4 regions of the Nocardia sp. BMG51109 genome follow, and region 2 is predicted to be linked to each of the others. Evidence: riboswitches for the same ligand, from Rfam matches in the RefSeq annotation. Region 2 holds a riboswitch; each other region holds the start of a gene.
What was found. A riboswitch is a leader RNA that binds a small molecule or an ion and turns the genes downstream of it on or off. The one in region 2 is predicted to bind S-adenosylmethionine.
Positions count from the first base shown of each region.

Region 1: linked by a shared signal. The riboswitch ahead of D892_RS0109150 (aminotransferase class V-fold PLP-dependent enzyme) and the one ahead of D892_RS0116655 (hypothetical protein) in region 2 are both predicted to bind S-adenosylmethionine.
Region 3: linked by a shared signal. The riboswitch ahead of D892_RS0113670 (rhodanese-like domain-containing protein) and the one ahead of D892_RS0116655 (hypothetical protein) in region 2 are both predicted to bind S-adenosylmethionine.
Region 4: linked by a shared signal. The riboswitch ahead of D892_RS0101360 (amino acid ABC transporter permease) and the one ahead of D892_RS0116655 (hypothetical protein) in region 2 are both predicted to bind S-adenosylmethionine.

Region 1 covers NZ_JAFQ01000004.1:1,728,306-1,732,200, forward strand. Annotated here, with positions in the region: gene D892_RS0109135 (2-oxo-4-hydroxy-4-carboxy-5-ureidoimidazoline decarboxylase) at 1-12, shown strand, start outside; gene D892_RS0109140 (flavin reductase family protein) at 236-772, shown strand; gene D892_RS0109145 (LysE family translocator) at 863-1,495, opposite strand; SAM riboswitch class IV at 1,591-1,704, shown strand; gene D892_RS0109150 (aminotransferase class V-fold PLP-dependent enzyme) at 1,752-3,071, shown strand; gene D892_RS0109155 (hypothetical protein) at 3,564-3,752, opposite strand; gene D892_RS0109160 (DUF2752 domain-containing protein) at 3,808-3,895, opposite strand, start outside.
Region 2 covers NZ_JAFQ01000004.1:3,349,902-3,353,796, reverse strand. Annotated here, with positions in the region: gene D892_RS0116665 (MFS transporter) at 1-889, opposite strand, end outside; gene D892_RS0116660 (TetR/AcrR family transcriptional regulator) at 1,026-1,700, shown strand; SAM riboswitch class IV at 1,753-1,863, shown strand; gene D892_RS0116655 (hypothetical protein) at 1,960-2,520, shown strand; gene D892_RS0116650 (homoserine O-acetyltransferase) at 2,517-3,677, shown strand; gene D892_RS41310 (DUF3017 domain-containing protein) at 3,687-3,895, opposite strand, start outside.
Region 3 covers NZ_JAFQ01000004.1:2,701,395-2,705,289, forward strand. Annotated here, with positions in the region: gene D892_RS0113665 (hypothetical protein) at 263-697, shown strand; SAM riboswitch class IV at 751-870, shown strand; gene D892_RS0113670 (rhodanese-like domain-containing protein) at 888-1,310, shown strand; gene D892_RS0113675 (O-succinylhomoserine sulfhydrylase) at 1,307-2,521, shown strand; gene nrdF (class 1b ribonucleoside-diphosphate reductase subunit beta) at 2,591-3,556, opposite strand.
Region 4 covers NZ_JAFQ01000004.1:10,174-14,068, reverse strand. Annotated here, with positions in the region: gene D892_RS0101375 (GNAT family N-acetyltransferase) at 189-686, shown strand; gene D892_RS0101370 (rhodanese-like domain-containing protein) at 809-1,252, opposite strand; gene D892_RS0101365 (cysteine dioxygenase family protein) at 1,266-1,796, opposite strand; SAM riboswitch class I at 2,059-2,152, shown strand; gene D892_RS0101360 (amino acid ABC transporter permease) at 2,165-3,112, shown strand; gene D892_RS0101355 (amino acid ABC transporter ATP-binding protein) at 3,109-3,891, shown strand.

The DNA of each region.
Region 1 (3,895 bases), 1.6 Mb from region 2:
CCCGACTACTGAGCCGGTTCGACGCCGAATTCCCGGGGCCCCGGGCCGACATCGTGCGCAGGGCCGACATCGTGCGCAGGCCCTGGCCGCCCCGGGAACTTCCGGCACGGTCCGGGGACCGGCGATCGATGTGGATTGAGCCACGACCGCGAACACTCGCGCCCGGCCCGACGTAGGTTGGAACGGTGGATGAGTCAGCGATGCAACGTCCGCTGCCGGTCGGCCGGGTGGTGACATGAGCAGTTCCTCCGACGTCGAGCCGGAGTCGCCCGACGACCCCAGCGGGATCACCGCGTCGCGGTATCGCGCCGCGATGCGCCGGTATCCGGCCGGTGTCACCATCGTCACGCTGGGCTCCGAAACCGGCCCGATCGGCTTCACCGCCACGTCGTTCGCGTCGCTGTCGCTGGATCCGCCGCTCATCTCGTTCAATATCGCGCACACCTCGTCGAGCATCGAGGCGATGCTGGCCGCCGAATCCCTGGTGGTGCACTTTCTGGGCGACCATCAGCGGCATCTGGCGCAGCGGTTCTCCCGCACGGCGGACGAGCGTTTCGCCGATCCCCAGCTGTGGACCCGGCTGGATACCGGCGAGCCGGTGCTGCACGACACCCCGATCTGGGTGCGCGCCACCGTGTACCGGCTCATCCCGGTCGGGGACCACACCGTGGTCGTCGGGCTGGTCACCCGGGTTCACGACGACACCGACGCCGACCCCGCACCACTGCTGTACTACAACGGCGGTTACCACCGTCCGCACGACCTGGACTAGCACCGAATCGCCCATTGCCCCAGCGTGTTCAGAGTCGGTACCGGAGCATGCCGGGTGGTCACCGATCAGGCCCGGTGCGCGGGGCGCCGATCAGGCCGCGGACGTGGCCGTGCCGATCCCGAGCGCCGCGAGCACACCGGCGCTGATCTGCTCCAGCCGATCCCGGACGCGCGGCCGCCGCAACAGCGCGACGGCACGCGCCGCCGCGATCGCCAGCAGCACCATTTCCGCTGCGGCGACGGTGGATTCGATCGCGCCGAGGACCAGCACGTTGCCGAAGGTCACCTCGGTCAGGAACTGCGGCAGCACGGCCAGATAGAACAACCCGACCTTGGGGTTGAACAGGCACGACACCAAACCCGCGGTGAACGCCGCACGCACCGTGGCCACGTCGGCCGACGGCGCCTCCGCCGATTCCCGCACCTGCGCCGTTCGCGCCCGACGATGTTCGACCAGCGTCCGAATACCCAAGTACACCAGGTAGATTCCGCCGACCACCTTCATCGCCCGGTAGGCCGTCGCGGATTGTTCCAGCAGCGCGGCCACCCCGGCCGCGACCACGACGGCCCAGACGATGCCGCCGAGCGCCGACCCGATGGCGGCGGCGATCCCCGGACGCCGCCCCGCGATCGAGAACCGCAGCACCAGGAACGAGTCCGGCCCGGGCGTGATCGCGAGCAGCACGCACAGGCCGACGAAGCCCAACAGCAGAGAGATGCTCACCCACACCATGACAGCGCGGCCCGGGCCCGGAGGCAATCGGTTTTACCGGTCCGCGAGTTGACAAGATCTGCTCGAATCTGCCACGCTCGGTAACAGGTCATGAGTGCCAGCGTGAAGCCCCGGCTTGCTGGCCGGCAACCCTCCTCCGCGGTGGGGTGCTCCGGGTGACGACCGGGCCGCTGCCCGACCGGGCACGGCAAGCGCGGACTCCGATCACCTTTCCCTGCGGAGTCCCCGGACCCGAAGGGATTGCATGATGACCCCCGTTCTCGACCAGACCCGCGCCGCTCCCGCCCGTGTCTCCGGATGCGATCTGCGAGTTCCGTTGGTGCAGGGCGGAACTCGCACGTATGCCAACTTCGACTGCGCCGCGAGTGCGCCGGCCCTGGCACAGGTCACCGACCGGGTCGCCGAGCTGCTGCCCTACTACGCCAGCGTTCATCGCGGCGCGGGCTATCCGTCCCGGATCTCCACCGACTGCTACGAATCCGCCCGCGGCTCGGTGGCACGCCTGCTGCACTGCGCCGACGACCAGGTGGTCGTGTTCACCCGCAACACGACCGACGCACTGAACCTGCTGGCCTCCTGCGTGCCCGGCGACACCGTCGTGCTCGATATCGAACACCACGCCAACTTCCTGCCCTGGACGCGGCACGGCCGCCGGGTGGTGCCGGCGGCGGACACGATCGAGGAGACGATCCGCCGCCTGGTCGCCGAGCTGTGCACCAAACCCGCTGCGCTGCTTGCTGTTACCGGTGCATCGAATGTCACCGGCGAGGTCCTGCCGCTGCGCCGCCTGGCCACGATCGCGCACCAGTGCGGCGCCCGGATCCTGGTGGACGCGGCGCAACTGGCACCGCACCGGCGAATCGACCTGCGCGACACCGGGATCGACTACCTGGCCTGCTCCGGGCACAAGCTGTACGCGCCGTTCGGCGCCGGCGTGCTGGTGGGCCGCCGGGACTGGCTCGATGCCGCGGCCCCCTATCTCGCCGGTGGCGGCGCGGTCCGGGAGGTCACCACCACCGGCGCCGAATGGGCCGCGGCCCCGCAGCGGCACGAGGCCGGCTCCCCGAACGTGCTGGGCGTGGCCGCCCTGGCCGCCGCCTGCGACACCCTGGCGGAGCTGGACGAACCGACCGTCACCGAACACGAGCACCGCTTGACCGAACGCCTGCGAGACGGGTTGAAAACCATTGCGGGAGTTCGATTTCTGCGCATCTGGCCGGACAGCACCGACAGCGTCGGCATCGTGACACTTACCGTCGACGGTTTCGAACCGGGCCACATCGCCGCCTACCTGTCGGCCGAACACGGCATCGGCGTGCGCGACGGCCGATTCTGCGCCCACCCCCTGCTGGCCCGCCTCGGCGTCGACACCGCCGTCCGCGCCAGCATCGGACTGGGGACCTCCGCCGACGACGTCGACCGGCTGATCGAGGCCATCGGCACCATGGTCGAGCGGGGTCCGGACTGGGACTACTCCTGCCGCGACGGCCGCTGGGATCCGACCCCCGAGACTCGTCCTCGGCTGGCTCCCGACACCCCTGCCGGCTCGGCACCCTGCACGTTCTGATCAAGATCGGGTGCCCTGGGCACGGTTCGAACCCGTTGCACGCCAACCTGATTGCCCCGGGACGGCGGCACCGAGCACCGTTCCGCGCCGCGTTCGGGGGATCCCTGCCGACCGGTCCGCCCACCGCACACGGCCGGGAAGCGGCCGGACTTCGGGTACGGGCGTGCGGGCGGCAGTGGCGGCTCCTCCTGAGCTTCCCCAGCTCACAGCGAGTGCCGTGGCGGTAGCTCGCTCCGGTCGCCCGTGCACCCGGCGAGCGCGGAGGACGCGTTCCGCAGTCACATCACCCGGCCGAGCCCCGCAGCCCAATGCGGCGCGGAACCATGGGCGCGGCGGTGCGGCTCCCTCTGAGCTTCCCCATCCCACGGCGAGTGCCGTGGCGGTAGCTCGCTCCGGACGCCCGTGCAGCCCGGCGAGCGCGGAGGACGCGTTCCGCAGTCACATCACCCGGCCGAGCCGCGCGACCCAATGCGGCGCGGAACACGTGCCGTGTCAGGGCACGAGATAGCGCGCCGCGAGTTCCTCGAGCAGCGGATCGTCGTCGGCGACCGCGTCCAGTGCCTCCAGATCGTTCTCGATCGAGATCTGGCGCGGGTCGTCCTGCTCCGAGTCCGGCGAGCCGTCCTCGTTCAACTGCCGCAGCATCTTCTCGCGCAACCGTGCCTTCAGCGATTCAGCCATACCGTCAGCATGCCCAGTCTGCGGCGACTGCCCCAACGGCCACGCCGCGCGCCCCTCAGACCGGCGCCAGCCACGTTCCCCACGGGGTGTTGCGAAACACCGTGAACACCGTCAATACCGCCACTATCACCAAGAGCTGGATG
Region 2 (3,895 bases):
ACATCGCGAACATCGCGATCGGCACCAGCAGCGCCACCAGGAACGAGCCGCCGCGATTGAGCTCACCCGGAATATGCAGCGGCAGTAGCGGGTTCGACGTACGCCGCTCGATGCCGACGAAGGCGATCAGCAGCGCCACACCCGCGATCAGCAGCGCGAGCGTGGACGAGGCCAGCCAGCCGTCCTCGGCGGCCCGGCTGAATCCGTACACCACCGCGATCAGGCCGAGCGTGACGGTCACCGCGCCCGCCACGTCGTAACCGCCGGTCCGCGGCGCGGGGACGTCCTTGATCACGAAGAAGAAGGCGCCGACCAGCGCCAGCAGCGCGACGGGCGTGTTGACCAGCAGGCACCAGCGCCAGTCGGCGTATTCGGTGAGCGCCCCGCCGGCGATCAGGCCGATGGCCGCGCCGCCTCCGGACACGGCTGCGAAAACGCCGAAGGCCCTTGCCCTTTCGCGCGGTTCGGTGAACGTCACCGACACCAGCGACAGGGCCGCCGGGGCCAGCAGCGCGGCGAAGGCGCCCTGCAGTGCGCGCCCGGCGAACAGTTGCGCGGCATTCTGCGCCAGCCCGGCCAGCGCGGAGGCCCCGGCGAAGCCGACGAGGCCGATCAGGAAGATCCGGCGGCGGCCCAGATAGTCGGCGAGGCGGCCGCCGAGCAGCAGCAGGCCGCCGAAGATGAGCGTGTAGGCGGTGAGCACCCACTGTTTGTCGCCGTCGCTGATGCCCAGGTCCTGCTGGGCGAACGGCAGCGAGATCGTGACGATGGTGGCGTCCAGCACCACCATGAGCTGGGCCAGGGCGATCACGCCCAGCGCCCACCAGCGCGCCGAACTCTTCGGCCCGGCGGAGGTATCGGGAGAAACGAGTGTCCCGGTTTCGGTCATGAGGGGGACTCCTGCATCGGAAGGAATGTGCAGCCATAGTGGCACCGTCTGACAATTGGCGTCAAGAGAAAAGTGTCCGACTATGACATTTGGCGGTACTCGTCACAATGAGAGCCGATAGCGATAGAATCGGGGCATGCTCGACTCACCGCCGCGTCCAGACCAGCCCGGCCTGCGCGAACGCAAGAAGCAGCAGACCCGGCGCCGCATCATCGAGGTGGCGCTGCGGTTGTGCGACGAGAACGGCTTCGAGGCGACCACGGTCGAGCAGATCGCGGAGGCGGCCGACGTATCGCCGCGGACGGTGAGCCGGTACTTCGAACTGAAGGAGGACATCGTCCTCGCCCCGATCGAGGAGTGGGGCCGGATCATCGCCGCCCACCTGCGCGAACAGCCGATCACCGGCAACGAGTTGCAGGCCCTCTTCGACACCTACCTGGCGGTCACCACCGAGAGCATCGAGGGCGGCGGGCCGCTGCCCTTCGAGTGGTTCCAGCACATGCAGCGGATCACGCGATCCAGCCCGACGGTGCGCGCGCGCAGCATGGAGTTCACCGACAGCAAGATCGTCGAAATCCACTCGGCCCTTGCCGAACGAGTCGGCGCCGAGCCCGACTCGCTCACCGTGCGACTCATCGCCGCGACCTGGAACGCGATCCTGCGCACCGGGATGGAATGCGATGCCCAGCTTCCGGAGTGCGCGCCGGCCGAGTCGGCGGAGGCGACCATCCGGGCCGTCCGGGGCGCCTACGACGAGTTCGTCGGCCGCTGCGCGGTCCCGGTGGCCCGGGCGAGTGAGGCCGGGGGTTAGCTCCCCGACCTCGTCTCGCTTCCCGCGCCGGCGATCCGCTACCATCCAGTCAGGTCATGAGTGCCAGCGCCAAGCCCCGGCTCGCTGGCCGGCAACCCTCCAGTTGCGGTGGGGTGCTCCGGGTGATGACCAGGCTCTCGAAAGCCGAGAGCAAGCGCGACTATCAGGAGGTCACCGACATGTGTTGTTGCCTTTCGAGATTCGAATCCCGATAACGGGCCGCACGCCGCCTCTCGGCACACCGCACCTGGAGTAGTACATGAGCGACTCGACCACGTCCGGGCACGATCCGGCGAACCGGAGCCACGCGACCGACCGGCACCGGGCCGGCCCCGGCACCCTGGGAGCCCGCACGGCGCATCGACAGCGCCCCTTCCCCCCCGGCGCCGCACGCATCGCTGTGCCCGGCATGGCGCACACCCGCGACGTGGCACGCACGACCGCACCCGGCGCCGCGCATTCCGCCGCCCTCGCACGCACGATCACCCTCGGCCCGACCGGCACCACACACACAGCGACCCGCACCACCGCACACACCGCTACCCACGGCAAAGTACGCACTGCCGTCGGCGGCCCCGCACTCACCACCTTCCGCAGCGCCGGGCGAACGGCGTCCCCGGGGCGGGTGGCTACCATCGATGATGTGCGTTTCGCTGTCGTTCGCCCGGTACCGGCCCCGCGGCCGGCGGACAGGGTGCGGCGGATTCCCGGCGGCGGCCCGGGGTGGAACGTCGGTATCGGCAGCGCGGGTATCGGCAGCGCGGGCATCGACGATGTGTCGGCCGGTCGGCGTGCCGGGTTGGCGACGGCGGCGTGGTGACCGTGGGCATCGGCTCGGAGACGGACCGTTCGGCCGCGGCCACGCTGCTACCGCCGCCGGACGGCACACTCGGCACCATTGCCATCGGGGATGTGCGGCTGGAGAGCGGGGCGGTGGTCCCCGATGTGAAGCTCGCCGTGCAGCGCTGGGGTGAACTGTCGTCCGAGCGGGACAACGTCGTATTCATCGAGCACGCCCTGACCGGCGATTCCCATGTGGTGGGCGCGCCCACCGAACCGCACCAGCTGCCGGGCTGGTGGGACGGCATCGTCGGGCCGGGCGCGCCGCTGGACACCGACGAGTGGTGCGTGATCTCCACCAACGTGCTCGGCGGCTGCAAGGGCAGTACCGGGCCCGGATCTCCCGCGCCGGACGGAAGGCCCTGGGGCGCACGGTTTCCCGGTATCTCCATCCGCGATCAGGTGACCGCCGAGGTGAACCTGATCGACCTGCTGGGTATCGACCGGCTGGCCGCCGTGGTCGGCGGATCGATGGGCGGGATGCGGGTCCTGGAATGGATGATCGGCCACCCGCGGCGGGTCGAGGCCGCGCTGGTGCTGGCCGTCGGCGCGCGTGCCACCGCCGATCAGATCGGCACCCAGACCACGCAGGTCGCGGCCATCAAGGCCGATCCGGACTGGCAGGGCGGCAACTATCACGGCACCGGCCGGGCGCCGACCACCGGGCTGGGGATCGCCCGCCGGATCGCGCACCTGACCTATCGCACCGACTTCGAGCTGGACCACCGCTTCGAGAATCAGCCACAGGGCGACGAGGATCCCCGCAACGGCGGCCGCTACGCGGTGCAGAGCTATCTCGAGTACCAGGGGGCGAAGCTGTCGCGGCGCTTCGACGCGGCCACCTACGTGCTGCTGACCGAGGCGATGAGCCGGCACGACGTGGGCCGCGGGCGGGGCGGGATCGAGGCCGCGCTGGCCGGCACCGCGGTGCCGTGCATCGTCGGCGGCGTCGACTCCGACCGGCTGTATCCGCTGCGCACACAGCAGGAGCTGGCCGATCTGCTACCCGGCTGCAAGGGCCTCGAGGTGGTGCACTCGCGCGACGGGCACGACGGGTTCCTCACCGAGATCGAGGCGGTCGGCAAGCTGCTGACCGAGACCATGGAGCTGGTGCGGGCGACCCGGTCCGAGCGCTGAGATCGCCGGTCAGCCGACGCCGAGGCTGCTGATCGTCGCGGCCAGCACGATGATGAGACCGCCCAGCACGGTGTAGGTACCGATGTCGAACGGCTTGCTGCGGACCGCCAGGAGACCGACCCGCGCCGTCGGCAGGCACGCCCGCAGCGCGGCCGCCAGCAGCGTCGCGCCGCCGATCACGTAGGCGCCGCGCCGCCAGCGATCCTGCGCCACGAAGA
Region 3 (3,895 bases), 650 kb from region 2:
TCTGTCCGTCATGTACTCAGCCGTGTATTTTCAGCCGTCGTTCTTAGCTTAGGCTAAGTTGACGTGTGGGCCGGGCGGCACCCGGCGGATCCGACTCCTATCGATGCTGCCTCGTTGCTCCGCAGGATGTCGTTCGTTCCTGGCCGGGGCCAGGAGGTTCTGCCGAGTCTATCGGTGGCGGCTATCGCGGTTATTCCCGGGATCCGGCGGGAAAACTCGGGTGTGATCTCGCACACCCGCCCCGACCGGGGATGATCGACGCATGACCGACGACGCCCACGACCCGATTCCGATCGACCAGCGCGACACCACACGGTCCGCGGTGCCGTTCCTCGCGGCCGCGGCGGTCGCGGTGGTGGTGATCGGCGGGGGCGTGGCCCTGGCCCTGGCGCGGCCGACGGAGAAGTCCGTCACACCCGAGGACCGGATCGGGGTGGCCGTCGGCAATTTCGCGACGGCGCAGGCGGATACGGATGCCGAGCGGCGCGCGACCGCCGCGTGCCAGGGATTCGATCCGAATCGGTCGCCGCTGGGCCCGGACGCGCTCGGCAAGAAGGTCGAGATCGCGCGGATCACCGATACCGCCGTCGACGGCGATCGCGCGCACGCGACCGTGACGAGCAGGATCGATGGCCGCGAGACGACCGCGACGTGGACCCTCGTCCACTCGGGCGGCTCCTGGCTGGTGTGCCAGTGATAGCGCGACCAGGTTTGACACACGGGCCTGTGACCAGGCACTCTCTATTTTCAGGTCATGAGCGCCAGCGCCAAGCCCCGGCTCGCTGGCCGGCAACCCTCCTCCGCGGTGGGGTGCTCCGGGTGACGACCAGGCCACGCATCGAAGTCTCCACGATGCGGCAAGTGCGGATTCTCAGGAGGTACGAGAAGTGAGTTACGCGGGCGATATCACCCCGCAGCAGGCGTGGGATCTGTTGCGCGACAACCCGGACGCGGTGCTGGTGGATGTGCGCACCGAGGCCGAGTGGCGGTTCGTCGGGGTGCCGGACACCAGTTCCCTCGATCGGCCGACCGCGCTGATCGAATGGGTCGACATCGCGGGCGCGCCGAACGGGCGGTTCGTGGATCAGCTGAAAGAGGTGCTCGCCGAGCGCGATTCGGACGGGAGCGGGCCGGTGATCTTCCTGTGCCGGTCCGGTCAGCGCTCGCAGGGCGCCGCGGCGGCCTCGACGGCGGCCGGATTCGCGCCGTCCTACAACGTGCTCGAGGGGTTCGAGGGTCCGCTGGACGCCGACGCTCATCGCGGCGGCGCCGGGTGGCGGGCGCACGGGCTGCCGTGGAGGCAGTCGTGATCACCGGGGGCGCCTTCGACAAGCCGCTGCCCGACGGCGTCGGCTCGGCGACGCTGGGCGTGCGCGGCGGCCTGCGGCGGTCCGGGTTCGAGGAGACCTCCGAGGCGCTGTATCTGTCCTCCGGGTTCGTGTACGAGAGCGCCGAGGCGGCCGAGGCCGCATTCACCGGCGACGTCGAGCATTTCGTGTACTCGCGCTACGGCAATCCGACGGTCGCCATGTTCGAGGAGCGGATGCGGCTGCTGGAGGGCGCCGAGGCATGCTTCGCGACGGCCAGCGGCATGTCGGCCGTGTTCACCTCGCTCGCGGCGTTACTGGGCACCGGTGACCGGCTGGTGGCCGCGCGCAGCCTGTTCGGCTCCTGTTTCGTGGTGTGCAACGAGATCCTGCCGCGCTGGGGCGTGGAGACCGTCTTCGTCGACGGTGAGGACCCCGCGCAGTGGGAGGAGGCGCTGTCGAAGCCCACCCGGGCGGTGTTCTTCGAGACGCCGGCCAATCCCATGCAGAGCCTGGTGGACGTCCGGCGGGTGGCCGAGCTGGCGCATGCCGCCGGCGCGAAGGTGGTGCTGGACAACGTCTTCGCCACGCCGCTGTTACAGCGCAGCCTGGACCTGGGCGCCGACGTGGTGGTGTATTCGGGCACCAAGCACATCGACGGTCAGGGGCGGGTGCTCGGCGGCGCGATCCTCGGCACGGCCGACTACATCGACGGTCCGGTGAAGCACCTGATGCGGCACACCGGCCCCGCGCTCAGCCCGTTCAACGCCTGGACCCTGCTCAAGGGCCTGGAGACCATGCCGCTGCGGGTGGGCCGGTCGGCCGAGTCGGCGCTGCGGATCGCGGAGTTCCTGGAGGGGCATCCGGCGGTGTCGTGGACGAAATACCCGTTCCTGCCGTCCCATCCGCAACACGAGCTGGCCACGCGGCAGATGTCGGGCGGCGGCACCGTGGTCACCTTCGAGCTGGCGTCGCTCGCGGACGAAGGGAAGAAGCGCGCGTTCGAGGTGCTGAACCGGTTGCGCATCGTCGACATCTCCAACAACCTCGGCGATGCCAAGACCCTGATCACGCATCCGGCCACCACCACCCACCGGGCGATGGGGCCGGAAGGCCGTGCGGCCGTGGGGATTACCGACGGCGTGGTACGGATCTCCGTGGGCCTGGAGGACGTCGAGGATCTGCTCGGCGACCTGGATCAGGCGCTGAGCTGATCGGCCGGGGGCCGGGCGTCCGGCGTCCGGCCCTGGCTCGGGAGCCGGTCCGGGTTCAGAAGTCCGGGTTCAGAAGTCCCAGTCGGCGTCCTCGGTCTGCTGCTGCTTGCCGATGACGTAGGAACTGCCGGAGCCCGAGAAGAAGTCGTGGTTCTCGCCCGCGCCCGGATCGAGCGCGGCGAGAATCGCGGGATCGACCCGGCAGTCCTCGGCGGCGAAGGCGGGCTCGTAGCCCAGATTGCCGAGTGCCCGGTTGGCGTTGAACCGCATGAACGGCAGCACGTCGGCCGTCCAGCCGACCTCGTCGTACAGGTCGTGGGCGTAGTCGATCTCGTTGGCGTACAGGGCGTGCAGCAGTTCGTAGGTGTAGTCGCGGTGGTCCCGGCGCTCCGCCTCGGTCAGCTCGGCCAGGCCGCGCCGGCATTTGTAGCCGATGTAGAAGCCGTGCACTGCTTCGTCTCTGATGATGAGCCGGATGAGATCGGCCGTGTTGGTGAGCTTTCCGCGCGCCGACCACCGCATCGGCAGGAAGAAGCCGGAGTAGAACAGGAACGACTCCAGCATCACCGAGGCGGCCTTGCGCTTCAGCGCGTCGTCGCCGCGGTAGTAGTCGACGATGATCTGCGCCTTGCGCTGCAGGTGCGGATTGTCCTCCGACCAGTCGAACGCCGCATCGATCTGGCGGGTCGAGCACAGCGTGGAGAAGATCGAGCTGTAGGACTTGGCGTGCACCGACTCCATGAAGGCGATATTGGTCAGCACGGCCTCCTCGTGCGGGGTGAGCGCGTCGGCGAGCATCGCCACCGCGCCGACGGTGGCCTGCGCGGTGTCCAGCAGCGTGAGGCCGGTGAAAACCCTTGTGGTGAGCTGTTGTTCGGTCGAGGTGAGCTGTTCCCAGGTGTGCAGGTCGTTGGACAGCGGCACCCGTTCGGGCAACCAGAAGTTCCCGGTCAGCCGGTCCCAGACCGCGGCGTCCTGGGGATCGGGCAGGCGGTTCCAGTTGATCGCGTGCACGCGGTCGACGAGTGTGCTCATGCGGCTCTCCGATCGTCGAAACTGGCCGCGCGCGGCGGCCGTGCTGGTGACAATTCGGCGAGGCTAACATTGGATTCAGGGTTGCCGAATTACCGCGAGGGCCGTGTTGCGCCGTCTGTTTCTCCAGTCTGCTCCCGATCCGGACGTGGTGGGTCGACGCCGCGCGCATAGCACCTGGTCGCCGCGGCGCGGTGGCCCGGAACCTGTGCCAGGCTCGACGGAGATGATGTGACCAGGTGTTCGGCGGCGTCGGACTGGGTGGTCATGTCCTCGGCGTAGCAGGATTCGGTGCCCGGCCGGAGCGCTGCGACCGGTGGGGATCCGCTGCCGATGTGGCCG
Region 4 (3,895 bases), 3.3 Mb from region 2:
GTCAGGGGAAGGGTTTCACGCACAGTGAGTCTTAGGCTGCCCTGCCCGTTCCCCACCCGGGTCGGAACCCTGCATGTGGAACGTCTGTATGGAGATTGTCGCGGAAACCGAGGAGCGCGTTAACGCACTTTCATACATCATGATCGAAATTGATTGCCGCAGCGACCGATACGGCTACCGTGCTGGCGGTGACCGCTGAGACGACCTCGTCGGCCCGGCCGCCGTTGACGGTGCGGTCCGTGGCATGGGACCACCCGGACGCCGTACTGTTGCGCGATGAGATGGCGGCGGAGGTGCGGCCACGGTACGCGGACCTCGCACGGACGGTGCGCGGTGATCCGAATGCCGTCGACCCGGACACGGTGCTGCGTACTTTCGTCGCCTACTCGACGAGACCGGCCGGACATGCCGCGGTCCGCTGGAACGCGGGCGAACTGGAGGTCAAGCGGATGTTCGTCCGGCCGCGGTATCGCGGTTCGGGGGTGGCGGATGCGCTCCTGGCGGCGGTCGAGGACGCGGCGCGGGCACAGGGTGTGGCACGGGTGATCCTGCAGACCGGGCACCTTCAGCCGGACGCGGTTCGCTTCTACCGGCGCAGCGGATACCACCGCATCCCGATCTTCCCGCCGTACGAGGTGCTGCCACTGTCCCACTGCTTCGCCAAGGACCTGGCCCGACCGGAGTAGCCCGACCGGAGTAGGCGGGACGTACTCGAGTGTCGGCGTGCTCGAACCTCGCGGGTGTGCCCGAATCTTGCGGGTGTGCTCGAGTCTCGCGGGTGTTCGGTCGATGCGCTGCGGCTCGAATTCTACTGCTGCACCGGGTGTTCCGTGGGATCGCGGCCGTCGGCATCGCTCCCGCCGTCGACCGGAAGACCCGCCGCCTTCCAGGCCCGGAACCCGCCGGCCAGGTCGGTGGCCCGCCGCAGCCCGAGCTGCCGCACCGTGGCGGCGGCGAGGCTGGAGGCGTAGCCCTCGTTGCACACGATCACCACGGCGGTGTCGCCGGTCAGGCCCGGCAGCCGATGGTCGCCCGCGGGGTCGAGCCGCCACTCCAGCACGATGCGTTCGATCGCCAGCGCGCCCGGAATCGTCCCCTCCGCCTTGCGGTTCGATTCCGGCCGGATATCGACCACCAGTGCGCCGGACGCCTGCGACTCGGCCGCCTGTCGCGGGTCGAGGCGGTCCAGACCGGCTCGGGCGCGCCCGAGCAGCTGCTCGACGTTCAGTACCGGTTCGTCGTTCGTGCTCATATGCCCTCGAAACTCATATGCCCTCGAAATCGTCGAGCGAGTGGTATTCCCGCACGGGCTGCAACGGTGGTGAGTAGGCGTGCACCGAGGCGGCCGGGCGGGTGGTGCTGGGGTTGCGCACCCAGTGTGCCCGTTGCGGGCCGAAGGCGACGGTTTCACCGGCGCGCCACCGTGCGTCGCGGACCGCGTTACCGGGATGGCGATACTGCTCGTCGAGTTGGCCGACGGTCACGGTGAACGCCCCCGACGCGCCGCCGTGGTCGTGCGGTTCGGTGCCCTGGCCCGGTCCCCACGACAGCAGCCACAATTCGACACCCATGGTGAGACCCAGCCGGCTCCACCACCGCTGCCCGGTGCCGAATCGGACGATGTCCAGCAGGGGAGTGGCCAGTTGATCGGCCACCGCCGCGGTCAGCTCGCGCAGCTCGGCCGGTGACCAGAGCGTGCGCTCCGGGTGGATGAGCTCGTGCAGCAGCGGAACGTCCACGTCCGGGTGGATGTCCTTGGCGTGCTTGAGATTCACCGGCAGTGATGACGTGGTCAAAGGGCTCCTCGACGACGTTGACGGACAGGGACGACGGTGACGGACAGGGACGACGTTGACGGACGGGACGACGTTGACGGACAGGAGTGCGGGGCCGGGTGCGTCCCGTCGCACGAATTATCCGGCGGCGGCGCGGATCTGCCACCGGTCACGATCAGCGCGAGCAAAACCCTCCGTCGGCGCGAAACCGGCCCGGCAAGAATTGGATTCAGCGCGATCGAGAATGCAGACGCCGGGGCGAGCGCGGTTTAGCGTCATGTTCCGGCCATCCAGAGCGACCGAGAGACCCGGCTCGACGACGTCGCAGCAACCCCCCGGCTCTCGGGTGTGGGTGCTACCGCCGGGACCGATGGAGGATCGATCGACGTATGAGCACCGTGGCAGCACCCGGCGCCGAGCGGGCATCGGACGCGGCAGGGGAGGACGTCCTGCCGGTAGCACGCACCTGGCATCCGTGGCGCTGGGTGGTGGCGGCGGTGGCGCTCGTGCTGGTGGCGCAGTTCGTGCACGGCCTGGTCACCAATCCGGGCTGGGACTGGCCGACCTTCGGTGCGTACTTCACCGCGGACTCGGTGCTGCGGGCGCTGCGGCTGACGATCGAGCTGACCTGCTGGGGCACCCTGCTCGGCTTCGCGCTCGGCATCGGCCTCGCCATCGGCAGGTTGTCGAACAATCCTGTGCTACAGGTCATTTCGTGGGTCTACATCTGGGCGTTCAGGTCCATCCCGCTGATCGTGCAGCTGCTGTTCTGGTTCAATATCGCCTATCTCTACCGCACGCTGAGCCTCGGCGTCCCGTTCGGCCCGGCCGTGTACACCTTCGACGTGAACGGCGTGATCAGCGGATTCACCGCCGCCGTCATCGGTTTGGCGCTGCATCAGGCGGCGTATTCGGCCGAGATCATCCGGGCGGGGATCATCTCGGTGGATCCGGGGCAGGTGGAGGCGGCCAAATCGCTGGGCCTGCCGTGGCGGCGGCAGTTCTTCACCATCGTCGCCCCGCAGGCCATGCGCGGCATCCTGCCGAATGCGGTGAACGAGATCATCAGCCTGTTCAAGGGCACCTCGATCGTCTCCGTGATGGCGATCGCCGAGCTGTTCTACCAGGTGCAGGTGATCTTCGGCCGCAACGGCCGGGTGGTGCCGCTGCTCATGGTGGCCACCGTCTGGTACATCGTGCTGACCACGGTCCTGACCGTCGTCCAGTACTACATCGAGCGATATTTCGCGAAAGGCAGTGAGCGCGAACTTCCCCCGACGCCGTGGCAGCGCGTGCGCCGGAAGATCGCCGAGATCACGACACAGGAGCGGCGATGACGACAGGGCGGGAAACGGCCGAGTACGCGCTCGAATTACGGGGCGTGCGTAAGTCTTTCGGTCACGACGAGGTGCTGCGCGGCGTCGACCTCGCCGTGCGTCCGGGCGAGGTGACCGCCGTGCTCGGGCCGTCCGGCTCGGGGAAATCCACCCTGCTGCGGGTGATCAACCATCTGGAGAAGGTGGACGCCGGCACCGTGCGGGTGGGCGGCGAGCTCGTCGGCTACCGGCGCAAGGGCGCGAAACTGCACGAGCTGAGCGAGCGGGAGGTCCTGCGGCAGCGGTCGCGGATCGGGTTCGTCTTCCAGGATTTCAATCTGTTCCCGCATCTCACGGTGCTCGCGAATGTCGCCCTCGCACCCGTGGGCGCGCAGGGGCGCGGCCGGAACGAGGTGGAGGGTGAGGCGATCGCCCTGCTGGAACGGGTCGGGCTGGCGGACAAGGCCGAGTCCTATCCGAGGCAGCTGTCCGGCGGTCAGCAGCAGCGGGTGGCGATCGCCCGGGCGCTGGCGCTGCGGCCGCGCGTCGTGCTGTTCGACGAGCCGACCTCGGCGCTGGACCCGGAACTCGTCGGCGAGGTCCTGGACGTGATCCGCACCCTGGCCCACGACGGAGCGACGCTGGTGATCGTCACCCACGAGGTCGGGTTCGCCCGCGAGATCGCCGACACCGTCGTGCTTCTCGACGCCGGGCGGATCGTCGAGCAGGGCCCGCCGATGGAAGTGCTCGACAACCCCGCCCATCCCCGCACGAAAGCCTTTCTGGCCCACGTGCTCTGAGCTT